3 regions of the Nostoc sp. C057 genome follow, and region 1 is predicted to be linked to each of the others. Evidence: predicted binding sites of a transcription regulator. Region 1 holds the regulator's gene; each other region holds the start of a gene.

Region 1 (4,745 bases):
TGGCCCGGCTGTATAAGTGTCCTCTGCTGCGATCGCTTTGATTTCTAAGGGTTGATTATACTGTCTTAATTGGGCAACAAAGCGCAAGAAAGTCCCCTCTACTTGCACATCCTCGACAATTCCGGCATTACGAGCGCGAAATTGGGAAGCAGAAATTAGTATTTCCAAGCGCTGCTGTAACTGATAGGATGTCATGGTTTTGGAATCGGCACTAGTTGTAGCTAGGACTGCGCCTCCCGAAAAAACCAATTGATTTCGCGCTGTATCGGCGAAAAACTCTATCTGCTTTTCTCCCCTGACGTAATTACCAGCCGAGAAAATTCGCACCACATATTCTTGACCATCGCTAATCTGCTTGCTCAATTGGTCAATTCTATCCTGAGTCACGCGCAGTAGCTCTACATTGGCAGGATTTGCCCCAGGCTCACTTAATTCGAGGTTGGCGTTGCGATTGGCTTCTTGTAAAAGTTGTACCACTGCCCGACGAGCCGCAGCAGGTTGGGTAACACGAATTACAGCAGCAGACAAAACTTGACCGCGAACTAAGGCCAACTTACCTAGACGCAGGTCACGGTAAGACTGATAATATTTTTCCAGCCTGGCAACTTCTAGTTCTAGTTGCTCTTGTTGTGCTTCCAGTTCTTTGAGGCGCGATTCCCGTTTGGCAATCACTTCCTCTCGTGCTGCAACTTCTACATTACGCTTTTGAATCAATTGATCGAGTTGGCCGATTTTTTGATCGCGTTGTTCTATGGCTTCTTGACGGTTAGCGAGTTCGCGATCGCGTTTTTCAATAGCTGTTTTGGCTTCGTCGATGGCTTTTTTCGCTTCAGCGTACAGTCGTTGTCGTTCTGTCTTCAGTAGTTCAACTGCCGCCTGTAGCTCTTTCCTCTGATTAGAAACGCTTTGCAACTCAGCTATGGCCTTTTGGTACTGAGTTACAACTTGTCCTAGCTGACCTTGAGTGCGTTGGAGTTGAGTTTGAGTTTGAGCTTGTTGACTAATGGTGCGGTTCAACTGAGCTTGTGTTTGGAGTTGTTTGGCATTTGCTGCCTGTAAAGACTGATTAATTGCCTGTAAGTCTTGTTGTGCTTTTGCTTGGGCAATTCTTGCTTGATTTAGCTCACTTTCTACCTGACTTTTCTGAGTTTCTGCGGTTTTTAGCTGTTCCCGCTTCTGTCTGAGGTCTGTTTGAATATCTTCTAATTCAAAAACTCCCTTTCGCAAACCTTCATCGGCAGCGAATAAAATTCCTAATGTTGATGCTGAAATCAAACCGCCCGTAAAAATAGTTACCACTACAGCAGTATTTTTCGGACGAAGCTTAAAAAGTGAGAGGCGGGCTTTGCCAACTCGTGTGCCGATGCGATCGCCCACGGTGGCAATTACGCCTCCCAGAATTAAAATTGCTGCGATGAGGATGTATCCGGTGGTCATCTTTAGCTACCGAAATCCTTCCAGATACAGCCTACTACTTTTAAGCATTGTCTGCGGAGAAGTGGAAGTTGGCAATAGCTGAAATTATTCAATTTTAGATTTACCTCTAGCTATTAGTGTCATCTTTCAAAATAGAACACGCGCCGATTCCCCTTTCTCCGATTGATTTTATGTGAATTGCCTACTTAAGGTAACAGGTTTATGCACAGTAATCTTCTTTTTGTGGATAGAAATCATCTTTTTCTCACGCAAATCCCCTAGTAGCCTAGTAACGGTAACACGAGTTGAACCAATTGCTTCTGCGATCGCCTGATGAGATAACTTCAGATCAATAGTGATCCCATCAGCACAAGGAACGCCAAAATCCCGACAAAGAATTAACAAAAAACTCACCAACCTAGAACCCATATCTCGGTGAGCGAGAGTTTCAATCATCATCTCTGTCTGTAAAATGCGCGAAGAAAGACCCCGCAGCATTAACATTGATAATTCTGGATTTTCCTTGAGTGCTTGCTCTACTTGTTCAATTGGGGCTGACAGTAATTCCACAGGGGTAAATGCAACCGCATGGTAAAACCTATCCGACTTATTTCCTGTCAGCAATGACAAAACACCAAAAACACTATTTTCCCGAAGCAATGCTACTGTTATTTCCTCTCCTGCCTCGTACACCCTAGAAAGTTTAACAGCACCTTTCAAAAGAAAATAAACTCGTTCGGCAGGATCGCCAGGAAAAAAGATCGTTTTATTGCGTTCAAACGTTTCCACAACTGGCGGAAACGCCCCGGTCGCCATCTGACGAAATACATTTGCTAGGGCTTTATCTTGTGTCACGATCATCTCCCTTCCCCTACCCAATGCCGGAAAAACAAAAACTGATTACCTAAGAATACACCCGAAAAATGAATAAAGCACCGTCAACCTTTCTGTACTTTCCTATACTCAAACTAATCGCTTCATAACTGTTTGTTTATAATGATACATAATTGTTGATCCTTTCAGCTACTAATTGTTGATAAGTAGTTCCAATAACTGTATTAAAAAGGGTTTTTTAAAGAACAAATAAAGATATCTTGAGAAAATCTTTAGGAAAAATCAAGATTTTTGTCATAGCAAACACCCTTCTCAATATTCATTTTTGCAAATCCTGTATAAAACAAAGACAAACGTGCCTCAGATTCTAGTATGCTCCTAATGATCGATCGCATTAACAATTTCTATGCTGAATCTGACTGGAAAAAATGCTCTTGTTACAGGTATTGCCAATAACCGCTCGATCGCCTGGGGCATCGCCCAACAGCTGCATAAAGCCGGAGCAAACCTGGGTATTACCTACCTGCCGGATGAACGCGGCAAAATGGAGAAAAAAGTTGCGGAGTTGGTAGAACCCCTCAACCCAAGCTTATTTCTTCCTTGTAATGTCCAAGATGAAGAACAGATTCAATCTACCTTTGAGACAATTCGTGAGCAATGGGGGAAGCTAGACATTCTCATCCATTGTCTGGCCTTTGCCAGTAAAGACGATTTAAGTGGAGACTTTAGCCAAACCTCTCGTTCTGGCTTCAACACTGCCTTAGAAATCAGTACCTACTCGCTGGTGCAGTTAAGTGGTGCAGCGAAACCTTTGATGACTGAGGGAGGTAGTATCGTCACGCTGACATATTTAGGCGGTGTTAGAGCAATTCCTAACTACAACGTTATGGGAGTTGCGAAAGCAGGATTAGAAATGAGCGTGCGTTACCTAGCTGCTGAACTAGGGCCGCAAAATATCCGCGTCAATGCCATCTCCGCAGGCCCCATCCGCACCTTAGCATCTTCAGCAGTTGGTGGAATTTTGGATATGATCCATCATGTCGAAGAAGTAGCTCCCCTGCGTCGTACTGTCACTCAGCTAGAAGTGGGTAATACTGCCGCTTTCTTATGTAGTGATTTGTCCAGTGGTATTACCGGACAAGTTCTATATGTAGATGCAGGATATGAAATTATGGGAATGTAAGATAATTTGGGCATAGGGCATTAGGCATTGGGCATTGAGTATTAGTAAAATTCTTGCCCATTAGTCATTCCCTCCCCATTCCCCATTCCCCATTCCCAATGCAAATTAGCAAAGTTAATTCAAACTACGACCAGTCAACTAAAACCCCTCGGATTGCCACTGTTCACCGTACTACTGGTGAAACTGATGTACAAGTTACCATCAATCTCGATGGTAGAGGAACTTGTACGGCAGCAACAGGCATTCCGTTTTTAGATCACATGTTGCATCAAATTGCCTCCCACGGGCTGATTGATATAGATGTCCAAGCCAAAGGAGACTGGGAAATTGATGACCATCACACCAACGAAGATGTAGGCATTACTTTAGGCCAAGCTTTCAACCAAGCACTAGGCGACAGAAAAGGTATTGTCCGTTTTGGTAATTTTCTTGCGCCATTGGATGAAGCTTTAGTTCAGGTAGCGCTAGACTTTTCGGGACGGCCTCACCTCAGCTACGGCTTGCAAATTCCTACCCAGCGCGTAGGAACCTATGACACCCAACTCGTGCGCGAATTCTTTGTAGCATTGGTGAACCATAGCCAAATGACACTCCACATTCGGCAACTGGATGGCATTAATTCCCATCACATCATAGAGGCGACATTTAAAGCCTTTGCAAGAGCAACACGCCTAGCAGTGGAGATTGACTCTCGTCGTGCTGGTCTAATTCCCAGTTCTAAAGGCGTTCTCTGAAAGTAGTCAAATGGGGCATTAATTATTTCCCCTCTAGTTTCCAATCCCCAATAATTGACACACGGCTTGGTGATGGTTATTATCAGCCTACTAGGTAACTTGTAATTAATACCAAGCTGGTAATTAGCAGTTGAACCAAGATGAAGTCTGTTGCAGATGACCCTGATTCTCAACTTAATACGGCAGACACTCCGCCAGTAGTCCTAACTTCTGAGTTGCGAAAAGTCTATCGCACTGGTTTTTGGCTAAATCAAAAAGTCGTATCTCTCAAAAACTGTTCTCTAACGGTTTACAAAGGCGAAACCTTTGGGTTGCTGGGGCCAAACGGTGCTGGTAAAACCACCCTTTTAAAATTGTTGCTGGGAATTATTCATCCCACTTCTGGACAGGGATTGTTATTGGATAAGCCTATAGGCGATCGCAATGTTAAGCAACATATCGGCTATTTGCCAGAAAATCCCTATTTGTATGACTATCTCACTGGCTGGGAATTTTTGCAGCTAGCTGCTGGACTATTCCAAATTCCCCAAAGTGTCCAACGCCAACGCATTCCCCAACTGCTGGAATTAGTGGGTTTA
Region 2 (4,745 bases), 3.3 Mb from region 1:
GTATTCTGGTCTTAAATGCAATGTCGCCATGTACTGCCCAAAACTGCGCTCTATCAGTTCCCTGGTTTGCTCTAGGGTGTGGGTTTGCAGCAAGTTGAGTACCATGCCATAACTGGGCGTAAACTGGCTTACAAGGGGGTCTGGCTTGGATGTCCCCAAATATGCCGCTTCTTTGGCTCCTTCAAAGGGAGTTTGGACTGTCACCACATGACCTTGTTTATCCATCCCCCGGCGGCCTGCCCGTCCCGCCATTTGCAAGAATTCGGAAGCATTTAACAGGCGGTGTCCGGTGTCAGTCCGCTTGGAAAGGGTAGAAATTACCGTTGTCCGAGCGGGCATATTAATTCCCGCGGCCAGTGTTTCCGTGGCGAATACTACTTTAATCAGCCCTTGCTGAAATAGTTCTTCTACCAGGGCTTTCCAAGCAGGCAAAATTCCGGCGTGGTGGGCAGCAATTCCTCGGTATAGGGGTGCAATTTGTCCAGAACGCCCAGCTTCGGGATTGCGGGCTAAGAAGTCATCAATCTGTTGCCGTAAAATCTGAGATTCTTCATTATTTACCAGCCATAAATCACCCACTTCTGCCACCGCTTTATCACATCCCCGGCGACTGAAGATAAAGTAAATTGCTGGGAGCATATCCCGTTGCTCTAACTGGCTTAAAGTATAAATTATGCCAGGAGCTTCCGGTCTACCACTTCTTCCCCTGTCCCTTTCTCCCCCTCTCCCCTTCTTCTTCTGAAGAAGGCGAGGGTTAATTTTGGTTTTGCTATCATTCAACAGGGGAAATAACCCTTTGGGATTGCAAAAGTGAAATTCTAAGGGAACTGGGCGAAAATCTGAGTAAATCAGGTCTGTTGGGCCGTGAACGCGATTTAACCAATCGGTGAGTTGATCGCTGTTGGCAACCGTTGCTGAGAGGGCTGCCAGTTGCACTTCCCGGGGACAATAGATGATGGATTCTTCCCAAACTGTACCGCGCTGGCGATCGTTCATGTAGTGGCACTCATCAAGTATCACCGCTTCCACGTCTACTAATGAGATGCCGACTTGCCCGATGGGTGTGCCATAGAGCATATTTCGGAAAATTTCTGTGGTCATCACCAAAATCGGTGCATCCCTGTGAATGGAGGCATCTCCAGTTAACAGTCCGACTTGATCAAACCCAAATTTTTCTCGAAAGTCACGTAATTTTTGATTCGACAGCGCCTTTAGGGGAGTAGTATAAAATACACGTTTTCCTCGCGCTAGGGCGCGATAAATGGCGTATTCTCCGACTAATGTTTTGCCCGAACCTGTGGGCGCACACACGACTACGGAGCGTCCAGCATTTAGGGACGCGATCGCTTCTTTTTGAAACTGATCCAGATCAAAGGGAAATATAGACCCTAAGTCAAGTTCTGGAGACGGCGCAGGATAATTCACTCAATCACATTTGCAACCAGATTGTTTACTATACTAACGAGTCTTTTGTCAACTTCGTTAATAGTCATTTGTCATTTGTCATTTGTCATTAGTTTTGCACAAATGACCAATGACTAATGACTCTTTAATTATTTTCCCAGTTCTTGCGATCGCTCTGTGGCAGCTTTCACTGCTTCAATTAAAGCTGAACGAAATCCTGCCTGTTCTAACTTGGCAATTCCCGCAATGGTTGTACCACCGGGACTGGTAACGCGATCTTTAAGTTCTGCTGGGTGCATTTTGGTTTCATATAACAGTTTCGCTGTTCCGAGTACAGTTTGCAATGCTAATTGATTAGCAATTGCTCTAGGTAAACCTGCGGATACTCCGCCATCAGCAAGTGATTCTACTAGCAGCGCCACGTAAGCGGGGCCGCTACCAGATAGCCCTGTAACTGCATCCATCAGCCCTTCTGAGACTTCCACAACTTCGCCCACAGCAGAAAAAACTTGTTGTGCTATTTGGTGATGCTTGGTATTAGTATATGCACCGGAACAAATGGCGGTAATTCCTGCTCCCACAGTGGCTGGAGTGTTGGGCATTGCTCTGATAACTGGCAATTGCACAAATGCAGCTTCTAGCTGACTTAAAGGCACACCCGCCAATATGGAAATTATCAGGGGTGATTGTTCTCTATTAATAATATCAATATCTGCTAATTCTTGCGCGATCGCGCTGAACACCTGCGGTTTTACTGCCAAAAATACAACTTCTTTGGCTTGGGTGAAAACCTCACTATTATCTGTCGTCACAGCAACACCGTATTGCTGTTGCAAAAAATCTAGGCGTGAAGGTAGCGGTTCGCTAACTATGACTTCTGATGATTGATAAATTCCACGCGCGATAAGGCGGGATAAGAGCGCTTCTCCCATTACCCCACCACCAATTAAACCAAATTTTATAGTCATTGATCGTTAGTCATTTGTCATTAGTCCTCTGTCGTTTGTCATTTGTCACTACGATCAAAACCCGAGATAAATGACAAAGGACAAAGGACTAACAACTAATTTAACTCTATTGTGCCATCCGATTAGTTTCGTTGCCCCAGGTTTGATTTGGAGAACCTGTAGGACGAGAAGGACGTGCTGGCGGTTGTGGTACTTCATGAAGAACGCCACCTTGGGTGCTAACTTGGACACAGCTTGGTGTAAACAAGAAGATGCTCTCACCGATGCGCTCTTGATGTCCATCTAGTGCGTAAGTACCACCTGCAACAAAATCTACTGCTCGTTGAGCTTGGTCTGGGTCCATGATTGTCAGATTTAATACCACTGACTTCCGTTCTCGCAACGCTTGAATTGCCTGGGGCATTTCTTCAAAGGTGCGTGGTTCGAGGACTAAAACTTCCGAAATTCCGTTAATTGCTCCTGGCATACCAATCACATTCCCCATTGGCTTTGAACCTGCTGCGATATCATCTCCCATTGTAGGCACTGGTTCCCGCCAGCGTCGATTCTGAGCGGTTGCGCTCTCTTGTGGGGCTGGGGGTTGGGGATTTTCTTGCTGATACAGATTTTGGTAATTATTATTATCTGTTTCTGGTTCTTCTTCGTAATATTCGTATTCCACTTGCTCATTTAGACCTACAAAGTCTCTGAGTTTGGAAAAGATGTTGTTCATTGTCTGTGTACTCTCCTGGTGCGAATAGCCTATATTGACTTGGCTTAGGATTTATTGAGATAGGAGCGATGCCTACGGCCGCAAACTACGCTACATCGGTGGATACTTCAGCAAGTATATTGCTATTTGTAGCCCATACTACGGGTTTTGGCGATGAACCGACACTTATTGGAAAGGTCTGTGCATCGCCTAAACATAATAATGAGTCAAGATTATATCCTAAGGTTTGTCCGAAGGAAAGTTCTTTATACCCCATTTTCCCTTGGCGATTGCTCTTGTCAATACTATATCCTTTGTTTCTAATTGCACCAGTCCCTTACAAAATTCTTGTCATCAAATCCTGATCTCTATTAATACTGACCTGGAAACCTGATGATCAAGGGCTAAGAGCGATCGCCAAACAATATTGTTACTAATCACACCCTCATTGCTCCTGCTTGTACTTGATACTCAAGCGGAAGAGGGATATGTAATATGCTTAAGAGCGATCGCCAAACAATATTGTTCCTAATCGTACCATCGTTGCGCCTGCTTGCACTGCTAGCTCGTAGTCGCCTGACATACCCATAGATAGTTGCTGCATTTTAATGTGCGACCAGTTTTGCTCCTGGATTTTCTTTGCTAGTTCACGATTGAGATTAAACACATTCAAAATTTCCGGATCGCTTAATCCTGAAGGTGGAATTGTCATCAAACCTTGAATTTGTAAATTTTTGTATTGATCGAGTATGGGTAAATCAGCCAAAAGTTCTGGCACACTCCAACCAGACTTGTTGGGATCGGGGAGAATTTTCACTTGCAGGCAAACCTGGGGACTCACTCCTAGCTGTTGGGCTAGTTGATCTAAGCGCTGTGCCAGCTTCAAATTGTCCACGGAGTGAATCCAAGGGAATTGTTCGATGGCTTTTTTGGCTTTATTGCTTTGCAAATGTCCAATAAAGTGCCAGGTAATATCCGGTAAGTCTTGCAACTCGGCTTGTTTGCTGGCGGCTTCTTGGATGCGACTCTCTGCAAAATCACGAATCCCTGCGGAGTATGCAGACCGAATGGCCTGGGCAGAAACTTGTTTGCTAACAGCAATCAATTTGACTGAAGTTGGTAGGGATGAACGAATGGAAACAATACGTTCGGAAATCGAACTGTTCATTGGAAGGTGCGTTGGAAAACACTTTGAAGTTGATCGTACTCCTGAGAATGTCCACTGCGCCGCAGGGTACGTAAGCGATTTTCCAACATCATTCTAGCCTCAGTTCGTCCTATAGGCTGGAATTTGACACCTTTAACGTCATTTGCGACCAAAAAAAACAGGCGCTGGGCATAAAGTGTGGTGAACAAATCCTGGGTCTCATCAACCATACAGATTTTGTAGAGTAAACCCCAAGTTGGATGGTTTATGTAAGTTTCTGCGTTTTCTGGATTCATTTAAGAGTCAAGGTGTAGTCAAGGTGGGAGTATATATATCTTTTCGCAGTGAATTACAAACATTCAGACGATAATACCAACATTCGTCAGAATATTTGCTTAAAATGCAAAACTGCGGTTACGAAGACCTTGATCTAGTTTCTAATTGGCAGATGAAGCTAGTGGTAGTGAAGCGAAATGGTACAACAGAAGCCGCAAAGCGTGGATTCAGAGAGTAGAGGCTGGTTGAGAAACATCAC
Region 3 (4,745 bases), 2.6 Mb from region 1:
AGGGCTAAATTATATCCAAGAGGTAAATTGGCGCAATACCGAGAAAGATAAAGGTAAATTCAATACTGCCTTGTTAAAACCTATAGAAACATCCATATCAAAATGGCAACAAGGCGATAAAGCGATTGTACTACACCTATTCGGTGGAATTGGCGGACTTAAAGCTGAAGCGATCGCAGTACCCTATACTATCACCGGACATTTTGCTTTTGGAATCGCAGAAGTTGTCCGCGACGAGTTTACTAACGAATTACGCTTTGAGACTAAATACCACCAAATTTATGCCCATAACCCTGATGGAATTATCGCCGGAACGCATACATGGGCTGATTATATGGGTAATTTACAACAGCAACACGTCCAGTATCAGATATTCTGATTAAATTCGACCCTGTAACGCAAGATTATGATTTTGATGGGATTAAACTTTCGCCTTTAGAAGAATTCCAGCAACAATTACAGGTAACAATGGCACGTTATCGCGTTGGCGATGGTACTGGTGGCGCAATGGTATCACCTGGTACGTCATGCGTCCAAGACTCAAGCCAAGCACTTTATGCTGCGATAATGGCAATTAAAAACCAAGTTGCTACAACTCCTCAAATTCAAACTTGGGTACGTACTAATCAGAATCATCCGCAAACATTACGCTTTCAGCAGCTAATTGAATTAGGTAAATCTTTAGAAAAACAATTAGCACCCTTAGGGATAGTTCGTGCTGATTGGCAGAGTCAAGCAGGTATACTCGCAGGGACGGGAATAGGAAAAACGACGAAACCATTTCAAGATGGTAGTATTTGGGCTGGTTTGACAACATGGCGAACAATCATGCCAAGACAAGTACAAGATGATCTCGCCGCGATATTTCTCAAACATGGTGCAACTTTGCAAGTAGTGCGAACCAATCAAGTGGGTGGTTGGCAATCCAATATTACACCCCTTGCACCAACAGTCTTTTTAGGACAAATTAAGATTCCCTTTACTAATATTTCACCGCTTTCAATTGTTGTAAATCGCGTTTTAGCGTCGTTAGTAATTCCTACACAGCAAGATTGGTTAGTTCTAATTTTACTGCTGATAACTTATAGTATTATCGCCCTACCTTATGGCTGGAAATTAGGATTTTTACAGGTCCAATTTTGGTCTGCAAGTTGGATTGACCAATGCTTATTAACGTTGCGTTGTTTATTTGCACCTGCGATTATCGAAGAACTCATTTTTCGCGTTATCTTGCTTCCTCATCCTAGTGAAATCAACAATTGGTTAAGATGGAGCTTATGGGCAATAGTTAGTTTAGTATTGTTTGTTTTGTATCATCCATTGAATGCTAAAACATTTTTTAAAGCTGGAAATCCCACATTCTTTAATCGTGGTTTTCTTGCTTTAGCTTTATGGTTGGGAATTATATGTACTGTTGCATATACCTTAACAGGATCTTTCTGGGTGATAGTTTTAATCCACTGGGTTGTAGTAGTAGTTTGGTTAATTGTTTTTGGAGGAATAACAAAATTAGATAAGAATCAAAAAAATCATAAAGCTCATACCAATTCTGTATAAAGATGCGCCAAATTATATATATAAGGAACGAACCGCAAAGGGCGCAAAGAACACAAAGGAAGAAATAAAATTTGGCGCAGCCTCACAAAAAAATGGTATCAGACGTAATACACCGTAGCTTCAAAGGGGGACTTTAATTCTAGTTCCCTCTTTTTATCGAGGTATTTAGAAGGGAATCTAAAACTTTCGATACTTACAGGAGGGCTTTTCAAACATCCATAAAAACAAAAAAAACCCGCCGTAGCGGGTTACACAACAAACTAAGAACAATGAAAACCTGATTTAGCTGGAATATCTCATTTCAGCTTCAAGTTGACGAATCAGTTGTTCGTCGCCCTTTGCTCTGGCTACTTGCAAGCGATGCTCTAGGCTTTTTTGAATATTCTCTCTGTGAGCTTCTTGTGCTTTCCTGCCACTTTGTAGTCTATTTTGATTCATAGTGATTACCTTCTTTAATTTTTCACTTTATGTCTTCTATTCGTAACATAGCACATATTTTGTAGCTGTTGCTACAGAATTTTATAACTTAATGTAGATTTTAACAAAAATATGTCTGAAAAGCAGATAGATCAACAACGACTCATGACTTTTCTAAGCGATTTTGGCGATCGCGATATTTATGTAGGCGTAATGAAGGGAGTCATAGCCCAAGCCAATCCCAGGCTGAGGGTGATAGACTTAACGCACCAAATTCCACCGCAAGACATCGCCGCAGCTAGATTTTGCCTGATGAATGCTTATCCATATTTTCCCGTTGGGACAGTGCATCTGGCAGTAGTAGATCCGGGTGTGGGAAGTAAGCGACGAGCGATCGCAGTAGAATTTGCTCAAGGGTTTCTAGTCGGCCCAGATAATGGTATCTTTAGCGGGGTACTTAGTCAAACTCTGGCGATAGCAGCCGTCGAACTTACAAATCTTAACTATTGGCGAACTCCTCAACCAAGCAACACTTTTCACGGTAGAGATATTTTTGCACCAGTGGCAGCTAGTCTTGCTAGTGGTGTCTCTCTCAAAGAGCTAGGACAAGAAATTGATCCAGCAAGTTTGGTCAAACTGGATATAACCGAGTGCAAGCAGACAAGCAATGGTGCAGTGGGTTGCATTCAATATATTGACCACTTTGGCAACCTAGTGAGCAACATTCCAGCGAGTTACGTACAAGGCAAAACTTGGTATGTGCAAGCTGCTGGGCTGAGTATACCAGGCTGTGAAATTTACAGTGATGTCAACGTGGGAGAGATACTAGCTTTAGTTGGCAGTCACGGCTGGGTAGAAATTGCCATTAATAGCGGTAATGCTCACTCCCGCTTGCATTTAGATTGGCAAGCACCGCTTCAAGTTGTTCTAACGTAGAACCAATCACACTAACTAAAACCTTCACTTAGGTGAGTTACAAAACCCACGAATCACGCATCATATCAAATATGGCGTTGCATATTTGCAAAATGATTTGGCAACTTCTAAAATTACCTCCTACCCCCTGCCCCCTGCCTGACAGGTGTAGGTATTTAACAAATGTGGCTGAAATAGGGTTTTTCCGTTGGTTGAGAACTCAAATTTTAATTTCTGATTTCCTACCCAAGAACGAAATTTCGTTATTTGAACCACGTTTAGAACTCTGTTTGAGAGTGCCCACTCATGCACAAATAAAAAACCTACACCTGTCAGCTGCCCTCTGCCCCCTGCTCTCTTCACATCCACCCTCCAACTTCCGCATCAGTTAAAGGTTTCTCTAACTTGCTATATTCCGTTTGAGCAGCCCGCAATACGTGTTTCATCTGCACTGCTTCTCCGGCATCGGCGGCAAGGAAAGCTGCATTTAAGGCTATGTTACGGATGTTACCCCCAGCAACATTTAGCCGTGCTAGTTGCAGAGCATCTAAGTCTGCGGTTGGGGTGTCGGCGGGAAAGACGTGCCGCCAAATCTCGGCTCGTTGTGTTGTATCGGGGAAGGGGAATTGCACCACGAAGCGAATCCGGCGCAGAAAGGCTGTATCAATTGCACTTTTTAAGTTCGTAGTCAGAACTGCTAAACCTGGGTAGCTTTCCATGCGTTGCAAAAGGTAGCTAACTTCAATATTGGCATAGCGATCGCGGGCATCTTTAACTTCACTACGTTTGCCAAATAAAGCATCAGCTTCATCAAATAACAAAATCACCCCGCCTTGTTCAGCAGCATCAAATACCCGGCGCAAATTCTTTTCTGTTTCGCCAATATATTTGCTAACTACCGATGATAGATCAATCCGATAAAGGTCGAGGCACAATTTCTGGGCGAGTACTTCTGCCCCCAAGGTTTTACCAGTGCCGCTAGCACCTGCGAATAAAGCACTAATTCCCAATCCTCTAGCACTCTTGCCACCAAAACCCCAATTGTTATATACAGTACTGCGTTGACGCACATGAGCCGCAATTTCTCGGAGAACTTGTTTCTGTGCCTCTGGCAATACCAAATCTTCCCAATCACCAGATGGCTCAATCCGTTGGGCGAGTTCATCCAAACGCGGACGTGCTTGCACACGGCAGGCATCCCATAAAATGCTCGTGATATCGTTGTCTGGTTTTTGTGCTAACTGTCCTGCGGCTTCTGCACAAGCAGCCCGGATGGTTGCGGCACTTAGGTTAAACTGATCCACTAGGGTTTTAACTTGCCCGTTCATTTGTGATGCCATTGAACCTAGGGCATCTTGCCAAACTGTACCTTGTTCTTTGCTAGTTGGTTGATGTACGTCAAAATTAACTACCAGGCGTTGTCCTAGTCCAATCCGTTCTCGACTCGTAACTATTAAAAAGCCCTTGGTGCGTTCGATGAAACGAGCGATCGCATTCAGCCGCGCCATATCATTATTATCTAGTTCGTTGCAGTCTATGAGTAACGCACACTTACTTAAAATCGTCTCACGAGTCCATAGGCGGATGAGATTATCTAACTCACTAGGTACTAAGGGAATCAGTTGTGCAGGCATTACCCACAAACTTAAACCCTGGAGTTGACAAATGGCCGCGGCAATGGCGCGTTTGCTAGTTGTTTCGCTACTACATAGCTGCACGATTGGTAAGCTATTAATTTTGTCAGCTTGCGACCAAACTGCTGCAACTCGCTCTGCTAAATCTTGGTGCGAGGGGACTAGATCGCTAACCTCTGGTAATGGTTCAATGATGCCAGCTAATCGTTCGTCAAGATATTG

Evidence for each region. Region 1 encodes NtcA, which controls nitrogen genes in cyanobacteria. Its sites were predicted from a motif close to TNTGTANNNNNNNNTACANA; they were not measured.
Region 2: the regulator NtcA is predicted to act here: its motif matches at 3,210-3,229, upstream of FD724_RS01420 (cell division protein SepF).
Region 3: the regulator NtcA is predicted to act here: its motif matches at 2,054-2,073, upstream of FD724_RS26660 (S-adenosyl-l-methionine hydroxide adenosyltransferase family protein).

What each region holds. Positions count from the first base shown of each region.
Region 1 covers NZ_CP040281.1:3,608,161-3,612,905, forward strand. The annotation lists gene FD724_RS15630 (DUF3084 domain-containing protein) at 1-1,437, opposite strand, end outside; gene ntcA (global nitrogen regulator NtcA) at 1,606-2,277, opposite strand; gene fabI (enoyl-ACP reductase FabI) at 2,657-3,433, shown strand; gene hisB (imidazoleglycerol-phosphate dehydratase HisB) at 3,532-4,167, shown strand; gene FD724_RS15650 (ABC transporter ATP-binding protein) at 4,308-4,745, shown strand, end outside.
Region 2 covers NZ_CP040281.1:340,998-345,742, forward strand. The annotation lists gene FD724_RS01410 (RNA helicase) at 1-1,425, opposite strand, end outside; gene proC (pyrroline-5-carboxylate reductase) at 1,554-2,372, opposite strand; gene FD724_RS01420 (cell division protein SepF) at 2,479-3,084, opposite strand; gene FD724_RS01425 (YggS family pyridoxal phosphate-dependent enzyme) at 3,563-4,231, opposite strand; gene pipX (transcriptional coactivator PipX) at 4,228-4,506, opposite strand.
Region 3 covers NZ_CP040281.1:6,229,536-6,234,280, reverse strand. The annotation lists gene FD724_RS41120 (hypothetical protein) at 1-379, shown strand, start outside; gene FD724_RS41115 (type II CAAX prenyl endopeptidase Rce1 family protein) at 469-1,557, shown strand; gene FD724_RS26665 (hypothetical protein) at 1,840-1,995, opposite strand; gene FD724_RS26660 (S-adenosyl-l-methionine hydroxide adenosyltransferase family protein) at 2,107-2,910, shown strand; gene FD724_RS26655 (ATP-binding protein) at 3,249-4,745, opposite strand, start outside.